3 regions of the Lysinibacillus sp. NPDC093692 genome follow, and region 1 is predicted to be linked to each of the others. Evidence: a T-box and tRNA genes for the amino acid it is inferred to sense, from the RefSeq annotation. Region 1 holds a T-box; the other regions hold tRNA genes.
The links. A T-box is a leader RNA that pairs with one kind of tRNA and senses whether it is charged. The one in region 1 lies ahead of argS (arginine--tRNA ligase), so its partner is inferred to be a tRNA-Arg.

Region 1 (4,290 bases):
TATTGGTATTAAGGATAAGAGAATGGCTGTTACCTTGATGCTACATTTAAAAAATGTTGATTGGGATAAGGTGAAAAAAGAAGCAAATTCAAATACTTTTGGTGGTGCTCACCTAAATGATTCAGTTATGTGGGGCTTTACAAAGCTTCATGATGACTATAAGCCAGTACTAGAAGGTACGAGATTACGAGGCTTGAATTTAGCAAAAGTAGATGATGAATATTATATTAATGCTTTACAAATTTTCGGAATCGATGGTTTGAATGAACTTTCTAAACAGGAAGCAATTGAAAAAGGGAAGAAAGAGACTGAACATATTTTAAAATATTTACATGAGAAGTTTCCTGGCTTTGAAAATGCAGAAGTTGTGAGTTATCCGGAGGAACTATACGTCCGCGAAACAAAACATATTTGGGCAGAATACCAATTACCGATGTCTGATGTTTGGAAGAATAGTGATCATTGGGATAGCATTGGCGTAGCTGCTTATCCAGTTGATGTACAAGCGCAAACGCCTCATGATTATGGATATGTTATTTCAGCTCCAAATCAATATGCAATTCCTTTCCGTTCTTTAGTGCCGAAAGAAATCGATGGCTTGCTTGTTGTAGGTCGTTCAGCAGGTTATTCATCACTTGCAGCTGGAAGTGCACGTGTCGTTCCAACGGGTATGGTGACAGGTGAAGCAGCGGGAGCAGCAGCAGCGATAGCCATTAAAGAAGACGTAACCTTTAGAGCAATGAGCAAGGACAAAAAACTCATTAATACTTTACGAGAAGATTTGAAGAAACAAGGAGCCTTTGTAGATTCTTTTGAGATGGATTATCCTTATAAAAATGAATGGTATGATAAATCTATTCAAACTTTAATCAATTACGGTCTCGTTGTCGGTGGTTATTCGAATGACTTAAAAGTTGAAGATACAGCAACAAAGATTAAGTTTGCGAAAATGCTAAAAGAGGGCGTTCAACGTGTTAGTCCAGAGAAAATGAACGAGCTTGGGGATAAGCTGGATGTCGTTATCTATAAAGTAGCTAAAAAAGAAAAAAACCCAATTAAAAGAGATGAAGTCGCAGAACACTTGGCGGAAGTATTAGTAGGAAAGTCAAGTGATAACAACTGGAATGTATTGATTGAAAAAGGGATTATCAGTGAAAAATTAGCTAAAAGATTAACTGAAAACAAGGAATTAAAATTAAAAGAGTTGTACGCCATAATGGCTGATGTCATCCATTATGCAGAAAAGGAACATTCCCACTAATTAGTGGGGAATGTTCCTTTTCCTTTTAGATACGGTATTAATGTACGCGTAATTTGGCCTACTACCAAAATACACCATTGGAATCGATTCAATTATTTAAAAATCAAAAGACAGTTGACTAAAAAAAGGAACTACTGTAATATAATTTGAAATTACAGTTAAATTCTGAGATGAAGAGAGTAGTTTATGGAGCAACTGGAAAGCGAATTAGGGATGGTGTGAGCCTAATGCAGGAGCCATAAATGAAACGCACTTTGGAGAAGGTTCTCAAATTTGTAGTAGAGAATATCGGGGAGTCACCTCGTTAACAATGGAAAGTGGTCATATTATATGGCAACTAGAGTGGTACCACGGGATAACTATGCTCTCGTCTCTATTTTAGAGACGAGGGCTTTTTTTATTTTCATTTAGTATGAATCGTCCGTGCACAATTCAAAATATGGACGCTTTGTTTGTCTACAAGAAAATGGATTTATGTATAGAGAGGAGAATGAATATGAATAGACAAATTGCAAAAAGTATAGCTGAGGCATTAAATAATGAGCTGTCCGTTATTGAAGTTCAAAACTTACTGGAGAAACCAAAAAAATTGGACTTAGGGGATTTGGCATTCCCGTGCTTTACGCTAGCCAAAAAATTAAGAAAGTCCCCTCACACTATCGCGTCAGACATAAAAAATAATATAAGCTGCGATTGCATACAAGAAGTTCAAGTAGTAGGTGGTTATGTCAATGTTTTTTATCATCAGCCTACGATTACTCAACAAGTTCTTAGTCAAATTGTAAAAGAGAAAAATTTATACGGGACTCAACAAGAGTCAAAAGGGAATATAGTGCTAGATTTTTCTTCACCTAATATAGCGAAGCCTTTTTCTATGGGCCATTTACGTTCAACAGTGATCGGTAATGCTTTGGCCAATATTGCCGAGAAAAACGGCTACAAAGCAATTCGCATTAATCATTTGGGTGACTGGGGAACGCAATTTGGTAAATTAATCGTCGCTTATCAAAAATGGGGAGATCAAAAGACGATTGAAGCTGCCCCAATAGAGGAACTGCTAAAAATTTATATAAAATTCCATGAAGAAGCGGAGCAGGATGATTCACTGAATGAACAGGCACGTACCGCATTTAAAGCATTAGAAGATGGGGATGAAAAGACGTTAGCTCTTTGGCAATGGTTCAGAGATGCATCACTCGAAGAATTCAAAAACATTTACGGATTGCTTGGAATTGACTTTGATTCATTCGCTGGGGAAGCGTTCTATAATGACAAAATGGCTGCTGTTGTTAAGGAATTGGAAGAAAAAGAACTGCTTGTGAAATCCGAGGGTGCTCATGTCGTTGAAATAGACAATATGCCTCCATGCTTAATAACCAAAACTGATGGTGCTACGCTCTATGCTACACGTGATTTAGCAGCTGCTTTTTATCGTAAACAGCAATATGACCCTAAAAAATCATTTTATGTTGTAGGACATGAACAATCACTTCATTTTAGCCAATTATTTAAGGTCATTGAGAAGATGGGGTATGATTGGGCAAAAGACTTGCAGCATGTGCCTTTTGGGATGATATTAAAAGAGGGTAAAAAAATGTCGACACGTAAAGGAAAGATCGTTCTATTAACAGATGTACTAACAGAGGCAATTGCTACGGCGAAACGAAATATCGAGGAAAAAAATCCAAATTTAATGCATAAAGAGAGTATCGCACGACAGGTTGGTGTAGGAGCGGTCATTTTTAATGATTTAAAAAATGATCGTCTTCATGACATTGAGTTTTCTATTGAGCACATGATGAATTTTGAAGGTGAAACAGGGCCATATATTCAATATACGTATGCACGTATCGTATCTCTTTTGGCAAAAGCAGATGCACAAAGTTATGCAGTATCGCTCGAAGCATTAGGTGAGCAAGCATGGCCTGTTATTTTATTACTCGAACAGTTTCCGAAAGTAATTACTAACTCCTTTGAACAAGCTGATCCATCACAAATTGCTAAATACGCTTTACAATTAGCACGTCAATTTAATAAATATTATGCGCAAAATAAAGTATTGGTCAATGACAGCCAAATAAAATCAAGATTAGCATTTTGTCTTTGTGTATCCATTGTGTTAAAAGAGTCGTTAGCACTATTAGGCATTGCCGCACCTAAAAATATGTAAGAACGATTAGTGTGTCTACAACATCGTGCTAGCTACAACATGCAACTAGTAATAGCTATGGAAATTGACCATTACTAGAAAAAATGGTAAAAGGGTATAGTGAGAATTCAAAGGTCTTATCAAATTTCGTTGAATTTTTAACCGTATATTTAGAGAGAAGGTTTTTAGAAAGTATGGAGAAAAAGCAAAGGCGTGTTTCCATGGTACTTGTGGTTGTTTGTATTTTCTTGGTTGCGCTCAATATGCGCCCAGCAGTCACAGGAATAGGACCACTATTTAATGTACTTTTAGAATCACTCCATATATCAAATACGAAAATGAGCTTTTTAACATCTATTCCGGTGTTTTGTATGGGACTCTTTGCACCATTTGCAGTCCCATTACAAAGAAAACTTGGAACAAAAACAGCTATTACGCTCTTACTAATCATCCTAACAATAGCAAATGGCCTACGCTTTTTAAAAGAAAGTTATGTACTACTTGTAGTAACAAGCTTTGCGGCAGGATTTGCCATTGCACTGATAGGACCTATATTAAATGCCTATATCAAGAAAAAATTCCCGAGCCGTTTTACTACGGTGGTTGGTATTTATTCATTTGGAATAGGAACAGGGGCAACATTGAGTGCGGCACTAACATTACCATTTTATTATCATTTTCATGAGAGCTGGACGATCGCGCTTGGCTCTTGGGCAATACTTGCTATTATTGCTCTTTGTATATGGATCTTGACTATACAAAATCAAGAGCTACCAGAGACAGCTGTATTTACTGAAAAAGTAGCACGAAATCCGTGGAAAAATGTCCGTGCTTGGACCATTTTAATTTACTTTGGTTTACAAACATCTTTGTTCTTCTC
Region 2 (4,290 bases), on a different contig from region 1:
GTAACACTGAAAGAACTTGGTGAAATGGTATCAAGTGGAACGGTTAGTAAATCAGGTGTCAATCATCGATTACGTAAAATTGATGAGATTGCTGATGCATTAAGAAGTGGCGAAAAAATTGGTGGCTAAATTTTCATACTTTTCAGGTACGTGTTGTTCTTTTGCTAGTAAGTAAGGTAAGATAAAAATAATAAGATGAACGGTAGTAAAGGGGAGTTTTAAGAATGACCGAGAGAAGAGTCCATGTAAAATTAAAATTAGGACTACAAGCTAGACAAGCAGCGCTATTTGTACAAGAAGCAAATCGCTTTAGCGCAGATATCTTTCTTGAGAAAGACGAGAAAAAAGTAAATGCTAAATCCATTATGGGTGTTATGAGCTTAGCCATTGCAAAAGGAACAGAAGTTGTCCTTAGCGGTGATGGTAACGATGCTGAGCAAGCGGTTACAGCATTAGCAGCCCTAATCGAAAAAGAAGATTAATAAAACGTATAATGCAGAAACTGTCCAAGAGGTCACACTTACATATTGGGCAGTTTTTTTGCGTTTTCACATTGAAAAAGCAGGTCCTATTTTTTGTTGGATATTTGTACAACTTGAGATGAAGGTCAATGTTATCCTATACCGATCGTCGACGTGAGGGATAGGAAGATTGAAGTGATAGGGAGTAGAGTCAGAGTCGAAGCGATGGGAGAAAGGGTGAAGTGGCGGAAAGAAAAGTTAAGATGACGGATGGAAAAGCCGAGGTGACGGAAAGAAAGGGTAAAGTGACAGAAAGAAAGGGTAAAGTGACGGAAGGAAAGAGTAGAGTGGCGGAAAGAAGAGTCAAAGCGACGGAAGGAAAGAGTAGAGTGGCGGAAAGAAAAGGCAAAGCGACGGAAGAAAAGGCTGCGACGGAAAGAAGGGCCGAAGCGACGGAAAGAAAGGGTAAAGCGACGGATGGAAATGCCGAAGTGACGGAAAGAAAGAGTAAAGCGACGGAAAGAAGAGGCAAGGCGACGGAAAGAAAGAGTAGAGCGACGGAAGAAAAGGCTGCGACGGATGGAAATGGCGAAGCGACGGAAAGAAAAGGCCGCGACGGATGGAAAGGGCGGAGTGACGGAAAGAAGAGTGGAAGCGATGGAAAGAAAGGCCAAAGCGACGGAAGAAAAGGCCGCGACAGATAGAAATACTGAAGTCGCGGATAGAAACGCCAAAAACGTGGATAGAAACGCAGAAAACGCGAATAGAAACGCCAAAAACATGGATAGAAACGCCAAAAACATGGATAGAAACGGCAAAAACGTGGATAGAAGATCCAAAGCGACGGATAGAAGAGCCGAATCAAGGGTGGACCCATCAAAGCAAACAAAAAAAGACATCTCAGGAATAAACCTGAGATGTCATTCGTTTTTTTATTTACGGTCGTTGCGATCCATAATTTGGTCGATTAAGCCGTACTCTTTTGCGCGCTCAGCAGTCATGAAGTTATCGCGGTCTGTATCTCTTGCAATGACTTCAAGTGGTTGACCTGTGCGTTCTGATAAAATACCGTTTAATTTTTCACGTAAGAATAAAATGCGTTTTGCAGCGATTTCGATTTCAGTTGCCTGACCTTGTGCACCGCCAAGTGGTTGGTGAATCATTACTTCAGCATTCGGTAATGCGAAACGTTTACCTGGTTCACCAGCTGCAAGTAGAAAAGCACCCATAGATGCTGCCATACCAATACAAATTGTTTGTACTTGTGGCTTGATAATTTGCATTGTGTCATAAATTGCCATACCGGCAGTGATTGATCCACCTGGTGAGTTAATATAAAGAAAGATATCTTTATCTGGATCTTCTGCTTGTAGGAATAGAAGTTGAGCAACAATTGAGTTAGCAACGTTGTCATCAATTGCACTTCCTAATAGGATAATACGGTCTTTTAGTAGTCGTGAATAGATGTCGTACGCACGTTCACCACGACTTGTTTGTTCAATAACTGTAGGAATTAAATTCATGTTAAATCCTCCTTAGAAAACTAAATTCGAATACTTTTGCTGAAAACTTCCATCGTATTCAGCTGTAACCTTATCATACACATTATAGTCAGGGAAGGTCAAATATTAACCCTGTTAAAGTGAAATAAATTAAAATAATTTCGCCTTGTGTTAATTGAAGCAGGCGCTTCGCTTTTACGTAGATAAACAATGCGCCTGAAGCCCGTACATTAACTTCCTTTCTAATGCGTGACATACACTGTAGCTGCGTTTTATTTACTAGGTATTTTGAACTTACTGAATGAAGATAAAAAAAGTTTAAATGTTTTACATTCTATAGTTGAATTTTGAGCAATACGTTTGTATAATGAATAAGGTCATAAGTTAAAGTACAGTACACTATTTTGTCAGGTATGCTTCAAATGAGGATTATCTACATCATGCTTTTCGTAAAGCCTAGTGGGTACTTTTTTTTTGTTCAATTGCCCTCGTGGTGTAATGGATAACACGTAAGATTCCGGTTCTTGCACTGGGGGTTCGATTCCCTCCGAGGGCGCCATTTTACTGATTATTTGATATATTTTTATAACTCGAATTCTCCTAATAAGTAGTTTAGCAGCCTGCTTAGTGGAGAAAGAGAGGGAAATTAATGGGAATATTACCCAATAGGCATTATTCCCGTATCTGTTCCTTTCAAACCTTCAAAAGAGCAACAACTCCAAATTATTTTTTAGTGAACATACTGTACGTGAAGACTAGTTATACTAGTCGAAAAAAAAGAATCCTATCTGAGGGGATTCTTTTTTTTTTGCAAAAAAAGTAACATATACAATGGGTTTTGACTGTGGAGTTAGAGATTGTGTTGGCTATTTGTCGAAGAGAGAAGCTTTTTGTAATCCGCAAAACGAGCGAGGAAAATTTATAGTTCATTAAATAAGAGCAGCCCCTGTGATGATGCATCACATATGGGACTGCTCTTGTTTTTTTATTATTAATGTAGGGGATTTGTTGTAGTGCCGAACGAATTAAGCATCGTGTTCATATCTTGTTGAGAATATTGTGGTACTTGATAGTAGCCGTGCATATTTTGGTAAATAGATAATTCGTATGCCATTTCAATGCAGTTGGGAATACTATCAGCAACAACACGTCGAACTACAGGGTTTGTAGTTTCAGTTGCGGCAGCAGTCATACATTTTGCTGCTCCTTTTTGAGCACCTAATAGGAAGCCAGAAATTGCTTCGTCGTTGAGCTCGCTTGCATTTTGCATAGGCTTTTTAGGTTGGCCAGGATTTAATCCGTATTTGAAATCATTGCCTGTCTCCATTTGATAGCGTCCTGTAGGTACGGAAGGATCATGCCCTGTATTAAATGATTCCACAATTGTGTTATACATACCTAATGTGAAATTATATTGGCGATCCAAAATGCTAAGTAACTCAGGATCCTTAACATGTTGACGTAAAAAGATCGATTGATTCATTCCAGCAATAATTTCGCCAATTGTTTCATGCATGTCCATTAGTTCATGTCCACCATGATTTAGGCTTTGTTGTTGGTTGAATGATGTTTGGTTTGATGATTCATTTTGAAACGATTGTGTCAAAAAAAGCGCCTCCTATATATCATAGTTTTGTTACATATTAAGTATGGCACGTTAGACAAATTTCATACGGTATTGATGCGTTTGCATATAAGTAGAATAGTGATGTTTTTTTGTTGCATATTAGTGGTAATGAAAAGAATGGCTCATCGTCAAAATAAATAGTATTTCTGATTTTGAGTGATAGCTAAAAGAAAGCGAAGGTGGTTTTAAAGTTGAAAAAAATATTTGGACCTATCGGAATTATCGTTATTATTTTAGTTGTATTGTCCTTACTATTTATACCAAAATACAATAGCCTTGTAACGGCTGAGGAGGGCGTAGATTCGAAATGGGCTCAGGTTGAAAATCAGCTACAACGTCGCTACGATTTGATTCCGAACTTAGTAGAATCTGTAAAAGGATATGCCAACCATGAAAAAGAAGTTATCGCTAGCATTACAGACGCACGTGCACAAATGGGAAGTGCTCAAAGTCCAAAGGAGCAAGCGGTTGCCAATGATGCATTGAATGGAGCACTTAGTCGATTGCTAGTAGTTGTAGAAAATTATCCGAATTTAAAGGCAGATGCAAACTTCCGTCAATTAATGGATGAATTAGCGGGGACAGAAAACCGTTTAGCTGTTGCCCGAGAAGATTATAACAATGAAGTGCAGGCTTTTAATAAAACAGTCAAACGTTTCCCAGGTAATTTAATCGCGGGGATGTTTGGCTTTGAACAGAA
Region 3 (4,290 bases), on a different contig from region 1:
CAATTGTAGAATTTCCAAACTTCTCAACAATCTTATTCAACATTCTCCCTGATGGGTTCAAGTCAGCAAGTTCCGAAATTAAAGCTCCTAGGTCTTTGTTTCTCTTGATTTCTCTCTTAATCTTTAGAGCTGTAGCTTCCCCGAAACCCTTTATTGTAGTTATATCAATTATATTATCTCTAATATCATCTACAATCATATTGTTAGGAAATGCTTCAAGAATCAGCTTTGATTGATACTCTGATAGAACAGCTTGTAAGAAGCGCTGTTGTGCTTCTACTGTGTCAAGTGCTTCTATATGAATACGAATAATCTCATAGAACTCACCATACTTAGCGTCTGTCTGCAAATCCGTTACTTCAATGTCATACTCTTGCCCCACATTCATAGCCATTGGAATGTTACCTCTAATAACAAAGTTGTTATAGCGATTCAGCTCAGGTTCGAAGTCACCCTCTATCTTAGTTGGTGCAACGCTCACAATGCCCCACATACTTTCTTCCTTATAGTACAGCACCTTTGCAACCTTGACTTTTAGGCGGTTAGTATTTTGGTGTAATATGTTTGGCAATTTTACCCCTGCTTTCTCCTGAATATACTTAAACGCAACCTTTTCATGTCACTCTCTTATTTTATATCATTACATTACTTTTATAAATATATTTATATTAAAAACATATATAATTAAAAAATAATATTTTTCAAAAAACACATCCAAAAATTACGAAATAATATATAATAACTAAAGTCAAAATCAACTACAAAAGGTTGGTGAAAGTTACATTATATAGGAAGGAAGATTTAGCATGGCACACATTACTAGTAAGGACTTAATGTTTCAACCCTTCGTCATGAATGACATTGGCGTGGTTGAGCTTTTAATAGAGTTTAGATACAAATATGATGATAACCTTTTCTTAGGCGGCGGTAGCACACTTGACGTTACAGGGGTTAAAGCTGTTAATCAAGAAGTGATAGCGACTTATGCTTCATTGGACAGACTAATCAATCAATGTAACTTCACGAATCAACAGTTACTTCTTATTAAAATGGTTGAAAAAGGCTACACCCATAGAGAAATCGGTGAAGCTATAGGCATTGAGAATCAGAATGTCAAGAAAGCGCTCAAGACCGTTTACAAAGCAGTCGTGAAAGAGAATGAGCGTCAATGGCGTAGAGTAATTTACACAAGCACTCTAGGTTTAAAAACAAAACAATGTAATAAGTGCGGTGAACACCTACCTGCAACAAACGAGTTCTATAGTGACAATAAATCAGCAAAAGATCGTTTACTTTCCATTTGTAAAACATGTCGCTAAATCAGCTTGTACAAAAAAGTATTGCAAATGTCACTTCCCACCGCCTTAAAGAATGAGAGGGTTAATTAATAAAATGAAAATTTTACTACCACACCTAACAGTGAACTTAGATAGTTCGCTAAATTTTGCACAACGCAAGCAAGTCATTGAACACCTTCTTAAAGAAGAAATTGAATTTCTAGCTCAGACAATGACATTGGAAGAATATCTATTGTTTACTTGGGAAAAGCAAAACACTAAAGTAATTTTGGATATGTTCGCTTACTACCTCACTAAAGAGGAAAAGAACCTAGAAGTCTTATCTCATAAGAAAGTAAAGGAAATTAGCAAAGGCTCAGAACGCTATAGTAATTTCTCTTGTCTATCAGAAGAAGATAAGGAACAACTAGGAATCACTATTAATAGTAGTGAAGATTAACTTACGCTAAAAATAACATAATAATATATCGGATTATTAGTTCGCTGCCCAAAGGCGATAAAATCCATTTTATTTTTCAGAGAAAAAGGAGCTTATATCAAAATGGCTAAATTAGGTCGTACAGATTTTATTACAGGAATCTTAGCTGAGGAACTACAAGATACACTACCAACGATGCGTGTATCAAAAGCGTTAGCTAAAGAAATCTTAGAAGGTGACACAGATAGCGTAGAAATCCAAATAACAAAAGACTTCGGAACAGCAGTTCTTGATTCAGTAGAAAAAGCGTATGTTCGTGCTATCGTTGAAAGTCAAGTTAATATTGGTTTTGGTACTTTAGGTCAGTTCAAGGTTGAAGTAAAACCTGAGCGTACTTACCGTAACCCTCAAGATGGTTCACCAGTGGTTAAACCAACTCACTTGGCTACAAAGTTTGCTGTTTCAAAAACTTTCAAGGAAGTATTAGAAAAAACAGTTATTAACTAATTCAGGAAATGATCGGTGTGATACTGTGTGAATTTCACCTTTTTATTCGGATTTTATTAAAAAAACCACTATTTTCAAATTATTTTGATAAAACCGTTTGTTAAAGTAAGATAATAATATAATATGAAATATACAAGGTTAGTCACTTACCTATTTAAGCTACTGCTAATAAACTTATTGAACGCAAGGTGTTATTCCTACCTCTTTAACATCTTGCGAACACATGAGTAAGATAATAACTAAACTCACAAACAAGACAAATACATAAATTAGGATTAAGTAAACATCTGAGACATAATTAGTAAGTAAGTTCTCTCAAAACTTGTGCAAAGCAATCTTAGAGAGCGTTACACCTAATCAAGTACTACAAAAACAACTAAAAGAACTTTGGGTGCTACCTACCCTTCGCAAGATAAAGTGAGAAGTTCTTTTTGATTTCATAACTTAAACCTCCTCAGAATCAAAGTTTGAGCGTAGTTCTTCCCTTAACTACGCTCAATGCTGAAAATCAAATATGCGTCATTAGCTCAATGGATTAGAGCAACAGGTTTCTACCCTGTCGGTTGGGAGTTCGAATCTCTCATGGCGCGCCAATAAAATTTGGGGGCATTTGACGTGGACTACGGCACTCGATTTTCTTTCGAGTATTTAGAGTTTTGAATACCCTATGCCCTACTAAAAAGGATATAACTATGAATTACTATATTTTAACATATGAAACTAACAACGAACTAGTTAATGAATCTTACTTGTATTCTAAAGAATCTGACGATAGTATAGATAACCGTTGGAAGGAAAGAGCATTTGAGATAGCGTTGGATAGGTATTTCGATATTTATGATGAAGAAGCAGAGAATCTTGAGATTTTTGCTTCAAACACAGCAATATCGAAAGATGATTACACAATGTATAGAATAGATGGTTTAATAAAATTAGAGTATCTATAAAAAGTTTATCGTATCATTGCATGTTCGACCACTGCCTAGTCAGCCAACAGGAGTGAATCCGTATTTCACCTTGTCTAATAAGCAAGCCTCTGTGAGTTCAACGCTCTCCTCCACTATGCGCTCGATTAGATAGTTACATTACATCTGCTTTTTAATCAAGAAACAACAGTTCGATTCTGTTCCTGAGCTTAATCTTATGAAGCTACTAATTGCTTAAGAGAATTGACAGCAATTATATTATTCGCAGGGTAAAATCCTGTAGGTTGCTCTATGGGAGTTGCGCAGAATGTCAATCTATTGCAAAAGCGGAGTAGATTCGAATCGTCTCCCCCCTCATATTACATCTTATATTCAGGAAACAAAGCAAAGTGAATAAAATTTTTCATTTACTCTCCTTTCTCTTTGTTTCTTTAATATAGGGTGTGATTCAGACACAGTAATCTTAAAACAAGCTAAAGAATCATTATTATTCTGTAAGGTGAATGTGTCTACTACATAACTGAATATTAAGACAATCAATTCACTATTAGAAAGACGTACTATTCTAATAGTGTTTTTTGTTGTAATTGGGGCTTAGTTTAGTGATAAAACGTTAGATTCCTAACCCAAAGTCATTGGTTCAATCCCACTAGCCCCTACAATAAAATATTGAATTTACTAGAGTAAAGGAGAAATGAGAAATGTTACACATTAGAAAAATTAAGACTATGTATGGTCTTAGATATGCAGTAGTTGACTTATACACACATTACGCAGTAAAGCTTGATAAACTTGGCAAATCTGTGAAGAAAAATGGAAAAGTTGAATACGATAAAAAGCAAACTTATCACGCTGTAGATTACAGTGGTGGCGTTGCTATCTTCCCTGTTACACCAAATGGCTTATTACAAGCGAAAGCTGTTCAAAAGTCAGTTAAAGCAGGTGCTAAAAAATAATGGCAAAGCGCACTAATTCAATACAACTAAAAGGTAAACTTGATATTGATTGGACTTTAGGAGAGTTAATCGTAACTGAATCTGTTAAAGATGGCGATTTCAAGTATAGCCTAAATAAATTACTGGAAGAATTTAATGGTAAAAACATCACTCTTTCTATCAAAGAAGAAGATTCAATCGCAATT

Region 2: it has a tRNA-Arg gene. The T-box ahead of argS (arginine--tRNA ligase) is inferred to sense a tRNA for this amino acid. The anticodon was not compared.
Region 3: it has a tRNA-Arg gene. The T-box ahead of argS (arginine--tRNA ligase) is inferred to sense a tRNA for this amino acid. The anticodon was not compared.

Annotation. Positions count from the first base shown of each region.
Region 1 covers NZ_JBNNUW010000013.1:47,601-51,890, reverse strand. Annotated here, with positions in the region: gene ACQKN4_RS14935 (FAD-dependent oxidoreductase) at 1-1,261, shown strand, start outside; T-box leader at 1,420-1,639, shown strand; gene argS (arginine--tRNA ligase) at 1,758-3,431, shown strand; gene ACQKN4_RS14925 (CynX/NimT family MFS transporter) at 3,605-4,290, shown strand, end outside.
Region 2 covers NZ_JBNNUW010000012.1:4,605-8,894, reverse strand. Annotated here, with positions in the region: gene whiA (DNA-binding protein WhiA) at 1-129, shown strand, start outside; gene ACQKN4_RS14030 (HPr family phosphocarrier protein) at 225-482, shown strand; gene ACQKN4_RS14025 (hypothetical protein) at 746-1,165, shown strand; gene clpP (ATP-dependent Clp endopeptidase proteolytic subunit ClpP) at 1,394-1,984, opposite strand; tRNA gene ACQKN4_RS14015 (tRNA-Arg) at 2,448-2,522, shown strand; gene ACQKN4_RS14010 (spore coat protein) at 2,955-3,569, opposite strand; gene ACQKN4_RS14005 (LemA family protein) at 3,782-4,290, shown strand, end outside.
Region 3 covers NZ_JBNNUW010000002.1:31,944-36,233, reverse strand. Annotated here, with positions in the region: gene ACQKN4_RS02960 (AAA family ATPase) at 1-571, opposite strand, end outside; gene ACQKN4_RS02955 (hypothetical protein) at 807-1,319, shown strand; gene ACQKN4_RS02950 (hypothetical protein) at 1,372-1,737, shown strand; gene ACQKN4_RS02945 (HU family DNA-binding protein) at 1,840-2,223, shown strand; tRNA gene ACQKN4_RS02940 (tRNA-Arg) at 2,740-2,816, shown strand; gene ACQKN4_RS02935 (hypothetical protein) at 2,916-3,170, shown strand; gene ACQKN4_RS02930 (hypothetical protein) at 3,851-4,105, shown strand; gene ACQKN4_RS02925 (YonK family protein) at 4,105-4,290, shown strand, end outside.